Regions from separate parts of the Psychrobacillus sp. FSL H8-0510 genome, predicted to be linked through region 1. Evidence: riboswitches for the same ligand, from Rfam matches in the RefSeq annotation. Region 1 holds a riboswitch; the other holds the start of a gene.

Region 1 (9,102 bases):
CAAAATACAAATCCCCCGAGTCAAGACTCTGTTGAAAATCAATTGATACAAGTATCCAAAGAGGATTTCTCAACGGAAGACATACCAAAATATGATTATTATGCAAAACAAGGTTGGACTCTAACATTTCAAGATGAGTTTGATGATTTAGAAGTGTCGAGTAAGAAATGGAACAAACTAAATTCAGGTTATAAAGATCATGGTCGTAAGCATCATTATTTACCGGAACAAGTTTCTAGCTCCTCAGGCACTTTAAAATTACAAGTTGATAATAAACCATTTCAAAGTTATCCCTACCGTTCAGGTGCAGTAACTACTCAAGGACTCCACGAACAGCTTTATGGAAAATTTGAGATACGTGCAAAACTACCAGTGGGACAAGGGTTATTACCTGCGATTTGGCTACTACCAACAAACCATGCTGCCTTTCCTGAAATCGATATAGTGGAGATGTTGGGTCAACTTCCTAACGAAATTTGGCATGTCGGTCATTCAGGACCAGGTAAACGTGAGTATCAAGTTACCAATATAAATGGAAGTCAATGGCATTTATATACGCTCGATTGGACTAAAGAGGAAATAATTTTTTCGATCGATGAAATTGAAAGATTCAAGATCAAGAATTTTGCCAATACAAGCATGTACTTATTAATGAACGTTACAGTCGGCGGGGTTTGGGTTGGGGACCCAGACAAAGAAACGAAATTCCCCTCTTATATGGAAGTAGATTACATCCGAATTTATTCAAAAAATAATTAATATTAGAAAGTTGGAACAAATTGAGTTATTGGTCTTTTTTATTTACAGCAATCTTCGTACTTTATCTCTTATTACAATTAAAATATATATATAGATCCTTAAAAGTTAAAAAAGCACCCTACATTTCAAATAAAGAGAAAAAAATTACTGTGTTAATCCCTGCATTTAATGAGGGGCTCGTTCTCTTACAATGTCTAGAAAGCTGGAAAAGGTTAAACTACGATAACAAAGAAGCTATATTTATAAATGATGGGTCAACCGATAATACGATGAATGTTTTACATGAGCTACTTGATCTATTAAGAGTAGAAAAAGAAATAACCTTAGATAATTCATCCATAAATTTTTCTAGACTCTTTAAAAGTAAAAATTTTCCGCAAATTTATGTTATCGATCAACTAAACGGTGGTAAGTCTGCTGCCCTTAATGCCGGTATCTCCATTGCAACTGGAGAAATTGTAATTACCCTTGATGCCGACTCCATATTAGAAAGTGATAGTCTTACTAGAATTAATGAGTCATTCTCTGATCCAAAAGTGATTGCTGCTGGTGGTATGGTACAAGTGGGACAAGTAATAAATAGAAGAGGTAATAATTTTTACGGGAAAAATTGGATTATCAAGTATCAATTATCTGGTTATTTATCTTCTTTTTATGTACGGAAAGTAACACAAGCAAAGTTAAATGTATTAGGGGTGGTATCTGGGGCATTCGGAGCTTTTCGTCTATCTATCCTACAACAAATTGGTGGTTTTAAAGATACGCTAGGAGAGGATATGGAAATTACTTTTAGACTTCATAAATTTATTCATGAGCGGAAACTCGGTGAAAAGATGATATTTGTCCCTGAGGCAGTTTGCTATACAGAAGTACCTGAAGATTTCAAATCTCTATTACATCAGCGAGTTCGTTGGCAAAAAGGTTTTCTAGATTGTATTAATCTATATAAAAAAGATTTTTTTACCAAACTAAGTAAAAGGTTCTCTTTTTTTTTATTATTCGAATCCATTGTACTTAGCATTTTAGGGGTAATCACAATTTTTATATTACCAATTACCTTATATTTAGGGAATATATCTCCATTTACCATTGTATTGCTTATTACTGCATGGTCTAGTGAATTCATTTTAAGATTAGTAGCGGTTCAACGCGCTGGACATTTTGGTTATACCTTTTCTTCTAAGCAGTGGTTAAAAATTGTATTATTTACTATTTGGGAATCTGTAACATATCGCTTGCTGGATACCTTTTTCTTCTTCTATGGATCCATCCTTTATATTTTCGGTAATCGCCATAATTGGCACAAACTCCAAAGAAACGGATCTGTTATCTACTCTGAATTAGAACCTGTAAGATGACCTATCATCATTAAACCCGAATGGCCCTAAAGGGGTTTCCATTCGGGTTCTTTTTTTATTTAAAGCGTCCCACCAGATCCACCATCAATATTAACAGATGTTCCCGTTACATAAGACGCGGCATCTGACACTAAAAAAGTAATGACATTTGCTGCTTCTAAAGTTTCACCAATTCGCTGAAGTGGAATCGTTGGACCAACTACATTTTTAGAATATTCTTCCCAAGTAAGTTCTGGAGCATCTTTTTTCCACTTCAATTCGATTTGGTTGCTTCTAATAAGGCCAATACATACTGTATTAACCCGGATATTATCTTTTCCCAAATCTTTGCTCATCGCTTTAGTCAATGCCATTCCAGCTGCTCGACTAACAGTTGTTGGCAGCGAACTAGCAGGAGGTGTTTTTCCTAATACTGCTGTTACGTTTACAATTGCTCCTCCGCCCACTTTTCTCATATAGGGTATTACAGCTTTTGACGTATGTATAGCTCCAAATAATTTTAAATCTAAATCTGTTTGCCACAAATCTGTTTCCACTGATTCAAAAGGGTTTGCAGAAGAAGTACCAGCATTATTAACTAAAATATCAATACGTCCATAATGATCTACTGTTTTTTGAATAATTTCTTTGCATGCTTCTTCTTTGGTAATATCCGCAGAAACAATAAGTACTTGTGCTCCTGTTTCACTTTTAATAAACGCCGCAGCCTCTTTTAATTGTTCTTCTCCTCGAGCACAAAGAGTTACCTTAGCTCCTTCTTGCACTAATTGTAAAGCTGTTTGTAAACCTATCCCTTTACTTGAGCCCGTAACGATTGCTACTTTTCCAGCTAATCCTAATTCCATTATGTTGCCCCCTCTAATTCAAATCATGTTCTTCTTTCATTATATTACAATTTTATATTTTGTCAGAATTATTGCTCTCCTCATTAGGAATCAAAATAACGATAGAATGATTTCTTTTGAATGACACATTCTAAAGGAAAGGAGAAGTGATGAATTATGCAAAAACTAGTTATCGAACTTACCATTATAGCTTCTATGCAGACATTAACAACATATATACCTACAACCGCTCCTACTCATCAGGAAACCCCTGCCTATGCTAAATGGGGACAAGTTGCTGTAAAAGAAACTCAATCCAAATTTCCCCATGCAAGTATAATTGACTATCTTTATGAAGGAAGTGAACCGAAAGGAAATTCTACCATTGAAAAGTTCAGTCTAAGGTTAAAAGAGAGTGACAAAGAATTTGGAGTCTCTGTTAAAATTGAATATATTACTGATACTAATGAATTGATCCATGTTCAAATCCATGAAGTTTCGGATTAATTGTTTATACTTTTTCTATTGTTTCTAAGTCATTTCTAAATTTAAGTGAACCAATTTTATCACGACATGACCTTTAACAGATTTGCCATCTCAATTGCAGAGACGGCTGCATCGTATCCTTTGTTTCCAACCTTTGTACCTGCCCGTTCAATAGCTTGTTCTATAGATTCTGTAGTGACGATACCAAAAATAACTGGTACTCCAGTTTGTAAACCTACTTGTGCAATTCCTTTTGCTGCTTCGTTGCAAACATAATCATAGTGTGTCGTTGAACCTCTGATTACTGTACCAAGACCAATCACTGCATCGTATTTTTGGGAATCTGCCATTTTTTTTGCAATAAATGGTACTTCAAATACACCAGGAACCCAAGCAACTTCAATACTTTCTTCAGCGACACCATGACGTTTTAACCCATCTATTGCACCGTCAACTAGTTTTGCATTGATGAAATCATTAAAACGTCCGACAACAATACCTACTTTCAAATCTGTTCCAATTAAATTTGCTTCTATTGTTTTTACCATCTTATTCTCTCCTTAGCTAGCTTTAATATTTATTAAATACCTTGATAGTTCTTCGATTGTGACAATCTTTAATTGATATTGTTTGGCAAGCTCCAGTAAATCTGGTAATCGTGCCATTGAACCATCATCGTTCATTATTTCGCAAATTACACCTGATTTAGCTGAGGCACAAAGCATGGCAAGGTCAACTGCAGCTTCCGTATGACCTCGTCTTTCCAGTACACCACCTGGCTTTGCGATTAGCGGAAAGACATGTCCTGGTCGTTTAAACTGTTGTGCCTTTGCTTGTGGCTTAATGACTTGTAACATCGTCTCTGATCGATCAAACGCACTTATGCCCGTTGAAGTGTTTTCATGATCAATCGACACAGTAAATGCAGTTTGATGAGAATCTGTATTATTAGAAACCATCGGATGTAATTGCAATACCTCTGCGATTTCTTCATGAATAGGCATACAAATCAATCCTCGACCATACTTAGCCATGAAATTGATGTTTTCTGGTGTTGCAAATTCTGCTAAACAAAGGAAATCGCCTTCATTTTCGCGGTTTTCATCATCTACTAAAATAATAAGCTTTCCTTGTGTTAAATCTGTGATTGCTTCTTCTATCGTATTAAGCATGCTAATTTCTCCTTAAAAACCGTTCTGCTGTAAAAAGTCCTGGGTGATGATAGTCGATTCACTTTTCTTTGTACTAAATTGATGCACGTACTTCCCTAGCATGTCACCTTCGATATTAACGAGTTCACCCGCTTTTTTCACACCTAGAACTGTTTCCTTATTTGTGTGGGGAATTAATGAAACTGTTACTGTCGACTTATTTATAGCAAAAATAGTTAAACTTGTTCCATCAATCGTTATAGATCCCTTTGGAATACAAAAGTGACTTGCCTCTTCTGGTACAATAATATCGATATACACTGCATTTGCTGCATGGTGCTTTTTCAATATGGTACCCACACCATCCACATGTCCTGTAACGAAATGTCCACCGAATCGACCGTTTGCCGCTAATGCTCTTTCTAAATTGACAACTGAACTGCTATTTAATAATTTTGTTGTAGTTGCATAAAACGTCTCTGGCATAACGTCCACTGTAAATTCAAATCTTGAAAATGCGATTACTGTTAAACAGACACCATTCACTGCAATACTATCACCTAATTTGATGTCCTCTAAAATTCGTTTTGCTCGGATAATAAGTTGCATACTGCTAGCAGATGTTTGTACGTTCTTAATGGTGCCAAGCTCTTCAACAATTCCTGTAAACATCGTATCCTCCTTATTAGTAAGTACTTTTAGATGGAATCTAAAGCCTACTTCAAACAAAAACCTCCGTACACATAAGTGTCGGAGGGAAATTAGGTAGATTCAAATAAGCCTTTTGTGTTTTTCTCTCAAAAAGCATTGAACTACTCCTTCTCCCATCCAGACTATAACTGTCGGCTTTGGATTTTCACCAAATCATGCGTTTTACGGCTCACAGGCTTTGAGATTTCTCTCTTACTGTCGATTGGGAATTTCACCCGACCCCGAAGGATAGTTATTCAATTTTAAAAAATAGAAGCGCCTATGCCCGCGGGATCATGTCCCAACAAACTGACTTGCCCAAATTTGTTGGCACTGACAAACGCTATAGCTAGACATTAAAAAACGCATCCAAATTTATGGATGCGAGAGAAGTCATACTTTAATAAGCCTTTTGTTCCTTTTTTAGCATAACTAAAAAACCTCCAAATAGGCGACTTTCTCCTTCTCCCATCCAGACTTTAACTGTCGGCTTTGGATTCTCACCAAATCATGCGTTTTACGGCTCACAGGCTTTGAGATTTCTCTCTTACTGTCGATTGGGAATTTCACCCGACCCCGAAGGAATGTTATAAAATTGTTATTAGCATAACAATTTCATATCTTAATTGCAAGGAGTTAAGTACTTTTACATTATACAAAAGGATTTTGAAAAACATAAAAAGCTAAGAACCTCTTGTGTTGAGGGTCTTAGCAACTTTTTTCTAAAAAAAATAATTAGATCATAATGATGACAATCTTATATTTTTCATACTGTTTAATATTTTTTGCTGTATATATAAATACTGATCTAATTCTTCCACAGTCAACTCTTCAAATAACTCCACAAATATTTCTTCGCCAATCTTTTGTGCTTCCATTAAAGCAGATCGCCCTTTTTCTGTAATCTGAAGATGGATCGTCCGGCGATCTGCTTCACTATACAGTCGTTCCGCTAATTCGAACTTCACGAGCTTGCTAGAAATATTTGTGATTGCTCCTTTTGTATACCCTAAGGTCTCTGCTAAATCACTTTGCATTACTGGACCATTTGCACGTAATTGTGCTAGTACCAAAATTGCAGATATTCCTACTGGAAATTCAAATTTAGAAGAGAATTTAACTATATTTTCGTTTGAGATTACTTCAGTTGCATGAATCAATTTAAATAAATTTGTTTTCTCCATACTACATCCTTCTATTAACGCAACATGATGGATCCACCATCAACCATCATCGTTTGACCTGTAATATATCTTGAATCCTCACTAGCTAAAAATACTGCTACACGTCCAATATCCTCTTCTACTTCACCGAAACGACCCATCGGTATTTTACTTAGAACTGCTTCATAATATTCAGGTTGAGCTTTTGCCCATGCTTTTACTCCCTCTGAGTTAGCAACCGGACTGATAATATTCACATTAATACCAAAACGACCCCATTCGTTTGCAGCTACACGTGATATCCCACGAATTGCTTCTTTAGCAGCAGCATATGCTCCTTGAGTTTCATGACCAGCCAATCCTGCCCCTGAAGCAAAGTTAATAATATTTCCTTTTGTTTCTTTTAAGTAAGGCAGTGCAGCCTGCATTAAAAAGAATGTTGGATAGAATCCAGTACCAAATGATAGATCAAGATCCGCTTGTGTAATATTCTCAATCGTTAATTGTTTTGATGCATGTGCATTATTTACAAGTACATCCAACTTACCATAGTTATCAACTATTGTTTTAATGATGTTTGGTAAGTTTTCGCGATCCATAAGATCTGCTTTTAAAAACATTGATCTTGGGGAAATTTCTTGTAATAATTTCTCACTTGCTTTACCTGTCTCCTCATTCACATCTACAATTGCAACGATTGCGCCTTCTTTAGCCATTGCTTTTGCCATCCCAAATCCAATTCCACCAGCACCACCAGTAATGATTACAACTTTATCTTGAAGTTTACTCATCTTTAACACTCCTTTTTCTCTATTGTTTCCAATTTAGTTTAACACTAAACAATTTAACAATAAACTAATATGGTTTATCTATTTTAAAGTTCTATAACTTTTAAATAATCATAAAATACATAGATTCTAAATTATAAAGTAAGGGGAAATGGAAATGTTTGCAGTTCATTTTATGGAGAAAAATATGGTTATTTTAACTCAAGTATTAAGAGATATCCCTTCCATCGATGATGATCTTAAAATCAAAGGTAGAAAAGGTAAAGTAATTAATGTACTGGAAACAGAAGAAAATGGTATTCAGGTTCAAGTAGAATTTGAAAAAGTGGTAGATAAAAACAAAACTTCTGTAAAAGATCTCGGGAAGAAGAAACGAAAATAACTTTAAAATAATAATACCCGTTAAATGAGCATATATACTCATTTAACGGGTATTTATATTTTAGTGAATATCTCGTTTTTTGAACGTACCGCCTCTTACTTCTGCCACATCTGTGATCACAATAAAAGCACCAGGATCCAATTCTTTAATAATTGTTATTAACTTGTTTTCTTCCATGCGAGTGATTACACATGTGACAATATCCATAGTTTCATTGGAGAAACCACCGCGACCACTGGAGTACGTTACACCACGACCTAAACGATCCTGTATGGCAGACCCAATTTCCTCGGATTCTTTACTAACTATTCGAACTGATTTGGAACTTTCAAGTCCAACTTGAATAACATCAATAACTATTTTAGCTATGTAATAAGTAGTAGCTGAATAGAGTGCTCCTTCTAAACCATATATAAAACCAGCACCTAGAAAAATAAATGCATTAATAAATAAGATTATATCTCCTACTGAAAATGGTACTTTTCGAGATACTAGAACCGCTAAAACTTCTGCACCATCAAGTGCACCACCGTTACGTAATACCACACCAATACCAATACCTAGCATTACCCCTCCAGATATTACTACTAATAGTGGATCTTTTGCACTTAGAATCGGCTCAATTTGATGCATTAAAACTGTTGAAATAGATAGGGATGCTATACCAATAATACTCATTATTGCAAAGGTTTTCCCCACTTGTTTATAACCAATATATACAAACGGAATATTTAATATAAAGAGTAAAAGTCCAAGTGGTATATTAAACAAATATGTACCCATGATACTAACACCTGTTACGCCGCCGTCAATAACTGAGTTTGGTATTAACACTGCTTCCAGTGCATAACCAGCTATTGCTGCTCCTATTACAATTAAAATTATTCTACGGACTTTATCCGCTACTTTATTTTTCTGCATAATTTCTAAAACTCCCTTATTCATATAAAGATTAAACAAATATGATTACTATTAATTTTAAAGAAAAAAAGACTGAGTTACAAGATTAAATCTGCATAACGTAATACTTTTCAGTTTTTGATATTTATCCTCTCCTGTAAGTGAGAAAAGCCCGTAAACTTTTAAGGTTCACAGACTTTTCTTTCCTTTGGATTAAGTACCGCAAAACGTTTTGTACGGTCCTGAAGTATCAGGAGGAAGAGTAGTATAATCCATATAGTCTGCATTGTAATCATAAGGATGTGAAATTACACTTAGCAAATTGTTTAATACACTATAGTCCTCACTATTCACTGCTGCATCAAGCGCTTCTTCTACTCGATGATTTCTCGGAATAACTACTGGATTACTTTTCTGCATTAGTTGCTTTATAAATTCTTCTGACACCTGCTGATTTTCAAGTCTAGTTTTCCATTTTTCATACCATTGTTCAAATCCATTTTTACCGAATAATTCAGTTTCTTCCACTTTATCAAGAGTCAATAATCGGAATGTATTTATATAATCTACTTCGTATTTCTCCATAAGTTCAAGAAGGTTT
Region 2 (9,102 bases), 120 kb from region 1:
GTATTTATGAACATCAATGTTTTTAAGTTTTGCTACTTCTCGGTAGTAAACCAAAGCTTGATTTCGTTTTGGTTTTCTCTCTTCTACTATAAATGGAACATCACCTATTGATAATTTTTCACTTGTGCTAAAAAAGGTCTGATGTGTAGGATAATTATAAATAGCCTCTACAACATTTCCCTTTTCAATTACGATGGTTTTTAGTCCAATATTTTGTGTAGAAATAGCAGCTGATAACCCACAAGGACCTCCCCCTACTATTAATACATCTACTTGTTGATACACCCAAAAAACTTCCTTTCTTTTATTCACTTAATGTCTTCCACTTATGGTAATGAGATGGCATTCGGATTTCGCTCCAAGTCGAAGTGGAACTGCCGTTGTGCCATAACCATTGCTAATGAGTTCAGCACTATTTTCTTTTTCTCTGTAGCTTCCTTTTTCATAAATTCCAAATGGTCCAAAGCGTATTTGGCCGCCATGAAGATGACCAGCTAACAGAAGATGTGGCTTACTTATTTTTTTAGCATTATTGAAATAGGCTGGAGCATGGGTGACAAAAACGATGACATCGGATTCTTTAACATCCTTGAAAGCTTCATACATTTTTACATTCCCTTCGAAACCATCGTTAATCCCAACAATGCGTAAGGAAAATTTATCTTTTTCAAACTCAACAGACCGATTTTCCAATATATAAACAGCATGTGCTTCTAAGATGTCACTTAAGTTCTGCGCACCAACTTCTCTGTCATTATTCCCAAATACGTAACAAGTATTTCCAAGCTTAGCAAGCTGCTTAATATTTTCATTTGTTCTTTCTAAAGGAACGCCTCTTTCCGTCAAATCTCCACCTATTACAACTATATCTACTTTACCGATGAGGCTTTGAATTAGCTTATCACTTATTTTTCTTCTGTGAATATCTGATATGAAAAAGACACGAAATTGAATATCTTTTGTCCACTCATTGATATACAAAGAATGGGTATGAACGTTAGTTTGAAAAGCTAAAAATAACATATATAAGAAAAGCAAAATTACGATAGACAACAAAACACTAATAATCCATACAATCAATTCTATACCCCCAAACAACATGGAAAAGGACAGGGAAATTCCCCTGCCCTGCACTTGTGCAATTGATCATTCTACTCTTCTTTATCAATGTGTAGTACACGGAAACCTGATTTTTCTAAATCAGCTAAAATTCGATCCATTTTTGAATCATTTTCAATCTTTAATACAATGCGTCTGAATAATTTATCGGTCTCATCAAAAGTTACGATTGAAATAACAGAGGCATGGTATTTATGAAGGACATCTGTCATTTTTTGAATCCGTCCTTCTGATTCCACCGAGGTAAATGTAATACGCGTTCCTTTACTATTCATACCAAATGCACTTTTAAACTGCTCTACTGCATCATAGCGTGTAACTAATCCAAGGAACTTCCCTTCCTCAACAACAGCAAGGACTGGGAAATCATGAAGCTTAATCATTGCGTTTTCGAAAACATCCTCGTAACCAACAAAAACATCTTCGTTTGTCATAATATCCGTAACTTTCGTTTGCTCCATGAAAGCTTCTTTATCCAATTTACTATAAAAATGAGCTTTATATAAAAGATATTTGTTGAACATACCAACATATTTCCCATTATCTAAAATAGGTAAAGCATCCATTTCTTTTTCTTCAAGTAGACGAAGAGCCGATGAAACTATTGTACCTACTTGAACTGTTACACATTTTTCTTTTGGGATCATAACACTTTTTACAAACATTTTAGCACCTCTTCCAACTTAGGATATACTTTATATATTCAACATTTAAAAGAAATATCCTTCTTTCTCTATGTTTAAGGTAGTACTAACTTTTGACCAACTGAAATTTCATTTGAAGACAGGCCGTTAGCAGACTTTATCTTTTCGACAGCATTTCCATCCTTATAATAATTGACCGCTATCCGATATAGTGTTTCATTTTCCTTTACGATATGCGTTCTAGAACTAGCAACTTCGGTAGGTTCCGTTTTCTCCACCGCCGCTGGTTCTTTCTTAGGCTCTTCCACAACTACCTTTTTTGGCTCCTCTTTGACTACTTCTGCAGGCTTTTCAGCTTGCTGCTCCGTTTTTTCAGGAGTAACAGGTTCTGTTGGAGTCACTTCTTCTTTTGTTTCGTCTTCTTTTGTTCCGTTATTAATTGATTGTGTTTCAACATGTATCGCATCATTTTTCACTACTTCCGCCTTGTTCGGATCGGCTTGATAGAAAAATTGAACATAGATAAATATACTAACTGGTATTAATATGAAAACACAAAATACGGTAGGAATTAATAGATTCTTAGATTTCTTCTTGGGTTTCTTATTTAAACTTCTACTTCTTCTCATGTTATTAGAATCGTCATCTTGTCCTATGGATTGTCGATGTTCGTCGATTTTTTTTTGGTAATCATCTTGGTTCATTTTACTCAAACTCCATTTCTGCCATCATTTCTACTTCTATTATGACGAATATTGTAGAAAAAGTAAACTTATCAAATGTATTATGTAGGAAGAAGGATATTTAACCTTTTTTTCCAATTTAATTCTTCTTGACTATTCTTTTCCTCTGTTCGTTTTTGTAAAATATTCGCAGCTTCCATCTTACATTTGGAACAACAATAGTACGGTTTCTCTATCAATCTTTGGTCAAAATAATGAAGTAGTTGTTGTCTTATACATATATCATTTCGTATCATGGTATAAAATTTTTGTATATCCTGCCACTTTTTTTGTTTTATATCCTTAAATAATTCAATTGTTTCATGTTCGTTTAAACGTTCTTTCCAGTAAGTAAGAATTCGGGTCGTTGTTTCTGCTTGTTCGACTTCAGAATAAGAAGATTGGTAAGCAATTTGAATGTCTTGTTCCTCAGGGAAGTCTTGCATCGTAACGTAAAAAGTTTGCTCCACATCCGTTGGAGTATACAAAAGAGAAGCGATTGCTTGTTTTCCATCTCTCGCAGCCCTTCCAATCTCTTGCATGTACCCCGCAATCGAAGTTGGAATATGATCATGAATAATTTGTCTTATATTATCTTTGTGTATACCCATTCCAAATGCATTTGTCGCACAAATCCACTCTAGTTGCCCTTGCTGAAATTGTTGTTGGATTAATATTCTATCACTTTGTTCCATTTTAGCATGATAAAATCCAACTGAAATCCCTTGTTCACGCAGTGCTGCTGCATATGTCTCTGTCTTTTTACGAGACTGTGTATAAATTATTCCTGGCCCCTCTGTGGAGGTGACTCTGCCTAGTATCCACTTCATTTTTTGTTGTTGGTTATCTACCTCTATCATTTCATAGGCTATAGCCGGTCGATCAAGTGAATGAATATATTCAAATGGTGCATTCATTTGTAGAGTTTTTTTAATATCATCCACCACTTCGGCTGTTGCAGTAGCCGTTAAGGCTAGAACGTTCACCGAACCAATTGATTGGAGCCAAGTGGAAATCCTTAAATAATCTGGTCTAAAATCAAAGCCCCATTGTGAGATACAATGTGCTTCATCCGCCACTACATAGGCAATAGAAAGTTTTCGAAGTGCTAGGTTAAATTGTTCATTTTGCAGCATCTCGGGAGAAGTAAATATGAATTTATAGTCAGCTAATCGACGAATAGCCATCTCCTTCTCCTGAAAAGATAAAAAGGAGTTAATAGCAATAACTCTTTTTTCACCAAGTATTTTCAATTGTTCCACTTGATCTTGCATAAGGGACAAAAGAGGTGACACAATAACCACAGTACCTTCCATCAGATAAGCAGGTAGTTGATAGAGAAGTGATTTCCCCATTCCTGTAGGAAGTATTGCGATAACATCTTTTTTTTCTATTATTTGTTCAATTATTTCTTGTTGACCAGCACGAAAAGTAGCATGGCCAAATCTTTTCTGAAGAATTTCATTTAATTTATCCATGAATTTGTTCTCCCTTTGTTAGTGCTAAACGTACTTGAAAATAAGTTAGTTCGGGTAATCTATTTTTTATCACAGTAAGCTTTTTCGTATGTAACTCTTTGGATAAATGAAGAATCTTTTCAACTTGCTCACTCGATATAAATGCCGAAACAGAGAAATTTTTATCGGATGAAACTATTTCAATTACATGATCTTCTATTGTGTTAATCTTTAACTTTCTTATTCTAGCTATTTCCTCCATTGTATACCCTTTTTCAAAAAGACTATTCGTTTTAAAAGCAGAATCTGTGAGAGGAGTGTCTAGATGAATACCTTTTGCTAAAGAAAACAACAAAGGACTAGTATTTATATCAATATTGTCCAATATATTATGTAAGCACTCTAAGAAATTTATCTTTGCGTTCATATCAGTTAAATCATAGTAACGAGACAATTGTTCCCAAGTCAAACCAGTTTTGTTATATCCACTAAGTCGATAAACAAATAATGTCCTGTGTAAATCATTTAACAAAGGACTTTCAAGCAATCGGAATATCTCTTGCTTTAGATCATTACTCAAGTTAAATTCACGAAAGTTATGTTGGATGAGGAAGTCTTTGACGAAATTCTGAATAGCCATATCCTTTTGGTTTGGCACAAATTTTTTCTCTTTTGCTTGGAACTGGGACAAAGTTTGGATCACTAAGTCTAATCTCTTCCAAAATAATTGTTCCCTGCCTCTGTATTCCCAGCCATTGAATAGAAACTCTTTACCTTCCCCTACTGTAGCTATTCCTTTTTCTGTAATATAGACGAGTGATTCCTCTACCTGAATTAGATCACGGTTATGCAACTCATTAATTCCAATATCATAGTCTTCCTTCGATAATTGTGGGAGAATAGAGAAAAAAGCATGAAGTTGAAAATATGTCACATCTTGAATAGTTTGTCCTGATTTTTTACCTTTTAATAAATAATAAGGAGCATTCTCAGAACGTTGTCCGGATAACTTATGTATAATAAATAGTAATATTTGATGAAAATGCATAGGAATACCTCTCTTTTCTGAAGTATTTTGGTTGAAATATAGGGAAAACATCTTTAGAATGAATACGATAGCATATTCGTGTTAGTAGTTATAAAGGAGAGAATATAATAATGGCAAAATATACAATTGTAGATAAAGATACATGTATAGCGTGCGGAGCATGTGGAGCCGCTGCCCCAGATATTTATGACTATGATGATGAAGGTATTGCCTTCGTTATTTTAGATAATAACATGGGTACAACAGAAGTTCCAGAAGAACTAACGGAAGATATGGAAGACGCTTTTGAAGGCTGTCCTACTGATTCTATTAAAGTCGCAGATGAATCATTCGAAGGCGACGCACTGAAATACGAATAGTATATGGAATGGTGGTTGTGACTTTGTCATAATCACCATTTTTCATTCTAATAATATCAGACAAATAGACGCTAGGTCGGTCAATATCCGTTTCAATTGTTTTCACATGGCTTTAGACAGACTTATTACTATCGTTTGACTGTCTCACCCTTCTACAACATTTAGAAACAGGTAAGGGCGTTTTTAGATAACTAGAGATAAGATACTTTCTTATTCTTAGAGGTGATGGATGACAGTCTAAGTACGCGACATCCTGTCGCAACGACTGCCTGACCCGCATCGTGCGAGCCCGAAGATGCAATTTAGTTCACTCGTTTGCTTCTTTATTTTGGCAACACTTACTATTTCTCTTTATTTCCACTAATGTACGAGAAATCTACCTTCTTCATCTATCAATGGAGAATAACATTTAATTCAAAAGTGAATACAAATAACTTTTCCATTTCTAAGATTTTACCACTCTTGTGACTTAAGCGATAAGCTATGTTAAATCTTCTTGTTGGGTACTACCCGTTTATTTGATTGTAGCGCAAGGCGGCGACTCCAGCGGGAAGCTTGAGCTGAAGACCCCGCAGAAGCGCAGCGAACGAGGAGGCTGAAGCCAAGAACGCGGAAAGCGTCCGCCTGAAGCGAAAATCAGTATTATCATTCTTTCTTTTCAGCTCCATAAACCAAGTATATTTTCTTTTTAAAAAAAGTTGTTCCTCCTAGTGGAGAAACAACTTTTTGTTAATTTGTATTAGGTTTCATATATGAACTAGTTACTTTATCAAGCAATGGCTTCATTCGTTTGAATAAAACAATCATCACGATCGTTACTAATATACCTTTAATAAGATTAAATGGTAATATACCAAAAATGATCGTATTAAACAAAGCAGTGCCTGTTTCCATAGGGAAATTTAAGAAATAAGCGTACATTGGTAAAAATACATAATAATTTAGTACACTCATCCCAATAGCCATAGAGACTGTACCTGCTCCGAGTCCTGCCATAATGCCTTTGGACGAAGTAACTTTGCGATAAATCAAATACACAGGTGCGATAAACAAGATACTAGTTACAAAGTTAGCCATATGACCAACAGGTACACCAGTTGGACTTCCTGCAAATAACCAATCTAGCACATTTTTTAAAAATGCGACTAAAATTCCTGCAACTGGTCCCATTGTGATTGCAGCGATTAATGCTGGTATATCACTAAAGTCCACCTTTAAATAAGCCGGTAAAACCGGTAATGGAAATGCAAGTAGCATTAAAACAAAAGAAATACTACTCAGCATTGCGACTGCAATAAGCATTCGCGTTTTGCCTTTTAACATAAATCCTCTCTCCTTTTGCGATTCACTCCACAAGAAGAAAGGTTCAGAACGTTTGCATACTTAAAAAATCCCTCGAACTTATAGAAGTTCAAGGGAGAAACAAGGTACACTTTAATAAGCGTATCCGTATAAGCATACGAAAAACGACTGCACCTTCACCTTCTCCCATCCAGACTATACTGTCGGCTTTGGAATTTAACCAAATCAACCTGTTAAGGTTCGCGGGCTGAAGAAATAAATTTCTAATACCGCCGGTCGGGAATTGCACCCTGCCCCGAAGATGAATCAATATTTTGTTGTCCTCCAAGAATATATCTTGAATTAATAACATTTTATCAAATTAAAACAATATATGCAACAGACCTGTTTGCAACTGAGAATACTAGGCAAACTTATGTTATGGGCGATTATTAAAATTTAAGGGCTGTATCGGATCGCTTATGGGCTGTATTCGTATGGGCTGGGCTATCCGCTAGTTTTACTAGCAAGATGATTAATTATGGGCTATTTTCACAAATGTATGGGCTATCACATATATCTTAAAACAAAAATGCCAAGCTTAAGTTAATAAGCATTGGCATTTTTTTATTATTGAATTGTTTGCATAGTAAAACCATTTGGCCCCACTGGAACTGGAAGTGGACTAGAAAAATCTATTTCATTCCATTTTTCTTGTACGATATTCTCTAATCGGATAGTTTGATTGAAGCTTGCAGCTGTAAGCGAGAAAGCTTCTATCAAACGGGATGCCTCACTTGCATTTAGTGATTCCAAATCTAAAGGCTCATCAAAATGTACAACAAGTCCCTTATCTTCCTTAACTGAATAAGTTACATCATTCGGAATAACAGAAGTATAAATTTCATTTTCAGGATTTTTCATCCCCTGCAATGCTTCTAATAGTGTATTGAAAGTTTTATTGAAGTTTGGTGTTAAATAGGTCACTTGATTAAAAGCCTTATATGCAAAATAATTTACCTTCTGCTCTGTGCCAGTTAACACCAAAGGTTCCTCTATAGTCCCTACTTGATTCCATTCGATTGGGGATCCGTCCTCATTTACTCTTAAGAACGAATCAAAATCGGTAAAGACCTCATTGATTGAAGAGATGTATGGTACAGCTGTTCCAGGTGCAGAATCGTAGCCATGATCTGCTGGTAAGTAATGTTTTAATATTTTACCTTCTGCTATAAAGTAGCCTTTGTAAGGATGATATTCTTGGAAACCAAGAGAAGTTTCGTCAATCTCCAAAGCATACTGATTATATAATTCTAAGCTACTAGGTTCCATATTTGGAAAATCCGCTTCTATTTTCTCTTGAGGAATGACAATCGTGATTGGTACAGTGAGCGCATTTTCCAATAGAGAAAAATGAAATACCGTTCCATCACCTAAATCCTGCTCATAAACAGAAGTAAAAGTCCTATCAAATGGGGCTAATTCTACATTAGGAGCTAACTTTTCAGACATAGTTGTTATACCAACAGATTCTTCTTCTTTAGCATCCATAGAGGATTCCTCTGGTACTTCTAGAGTTCTCATTTGATCGTCTGCTGTGGTCGATTCTTCGACAGTATCAGCTGTGGAGCTCTCATTGTTATTTATATAGGAAGAGACGAGTACGGTTAATAATAATACAGATGCTACAGAAATGATAAATGGTAGCCATTTGTTCATAGACACCTGTATTCGTTTACGTTGCTCAAATTTCTCTTGCGTTTCTATTTTTGACTTAAGCTGCTGGTAAATTTCTTCTTTTGAGCGCTTATCTGTATACTTGGGCAAACTTTTTAATAGTTCATCTAATTCACGGTCTTCTGCTTTTTTCTCACTCATGATGAACATCTGCCTCCTTTTGCTTATCAGATAATCGCTCACGAAGTGCTTTTATTGCACGATGTTGCGTTGTCTTCACTTTCCCTTCGGACCAATTTAAGATTTCAGATGTTTCTGCAATCGAAAGCTCCTGGAAATACCGCATTATAATAACCATTTTCTGATCTCCCGTACAATCATCCAACGCAACTAATAATGTTCTCATCTCATCATTGAGCTGCACTAAATCTTCCGGTAGCATATCTGAAGATGCAAGTTGCATCGTTTCCCAGTCAAATGAGTCAAATAATCTCTTTTTCCGGACAGCTTGTTTTCTAAAATGGTCAATTGCTATGTTTTTGGCTATTGAGAATAACCATGTTTTTTCTGAACTTTTCCCCTCGAAGCTACTATAAGCTCTGAGTACTCGTACATATACTTCTTGGACCAAGTCTTCCGCAGTTTGTCTATTTTTCACCAAATATATGAGAAACTGAAAAACATCTTGATGATAGGTATCATACAAGCGGTGGAAAACGGAGTCATTCATATGCTCCCCCCGTTCTATCAATTAGTCGTTTCAAGTAAGTATTTGTTACACAGCTTCTATTGGCA

What was found. Region 1 has a riboswitch for FMN ahead of ribE (riboflavin synthase). Riboswitches for the same ligand answer to the same signal wherever they lie in the genome.
Region 2: another riboswitch for FMN. It lies ahead of MHI40_RS07210 (ECF transporter S component); the one in region 1 lies ahead of ribE (riboflavin synthase).

Annotation. Positions count from the first base shown of each region.
Region 1 covers NZ_JBBOYZ010000001.1:1,362,482-1,371,583, reverse strand. The annotation lists gene MHI40_RS06600 (glycoside hydrolase family 16 protein) at 43-759, shown strand; gene MHI40_RS06595 (glycosyltransferase family 2 protein) at 780-2,117, shown strand; gene MHI40_RS06590 (SDR family NAD(P)-dependent oxidoreductase) at 2,177-2,962, opposite strand; gene MHI40_RS06585 (DUF3889 domain-containing protein) at 3,119-3,448, shown strand; gene ribH (6,7-dimethyl-8-ribityllumazine synthase) at 3,508-3,975, opposite strand; partial or broken gene ribB (3,4-dihydroxy-2-butanone-4-phosphate synthase) at 4,012-4,599, opposite strand; gene ribE (riboflavin synthase) at 4,612-5,250, opposite strand; FMN riboswitch at 5,391-5,522, opposite strand; FMN riboswitch at 5,725-5,856, opposite strand; gene MHI40_RS06565 (MarR family winged helix-turn-helix transcriptional regulator) at 6,009-6,452, opposite strand; gene MHI40_RS06560 (SDR family NAD(P)-dependent oxidoreductase) at 6,467-7,222, opposite strand; gene MHI40_RS06555 (hypothetical protein) at 7,377-7,601, shown strand; gene MHI40_RS06550 (YitT family protein) at 7,662-8,546, opposite strand; gene MHI40_RS06545 (protein adenylyltransferase SelO) at 8,715-9,102, opposite strand, start outside.
Region 2 covers NZ_JBBOYZ010000001.1:1,482,652-1,491,753, reverse strand. The annotation lists gene MHI40_RS07245 (YpdA family putative bacillithiol disulfide reductase) at 1-312, opposite strand, end outside; gene MHI40_RS07240 (metallophosphoesterase) at 313-1,080, opposite strand; gene MHI40_RS07235 (CBS domain-containing protein) at 1,152-1,784, opposite strand; gene MHI40_RS07230 (LysM peptidoglycan-binding domain-containing protein) at 1,859-2,467, opposite strand; gene MHI40_RS07225 (RecQ family ATP-dependent DNA helicase) at 2,548-3,963, opposite strand; gene MHI40_RS07220 (helix-turn-helix domain-containing protein) at 3,956-4,990, opposite strand; gene MHI40_RS07215 (ferredoxin) at 5,101-5,349, shown strand; gene MHI40_RS07210 (ECF transporter S component) at 6,079-6,672, opposite strand; FMN riboswitch at 6,826-6,958, opposite strand; gene MHI40_RS07205 (hypothetical protein) at 7,261-8,508, opposite strand; gene sigX (RNA polymerase sigma factor SigX) at 8,501-9,037, opposite strand; gene MHI40_RS07195 (ATP-binding protein) at 9,083-9,102, opposite strand, start outside.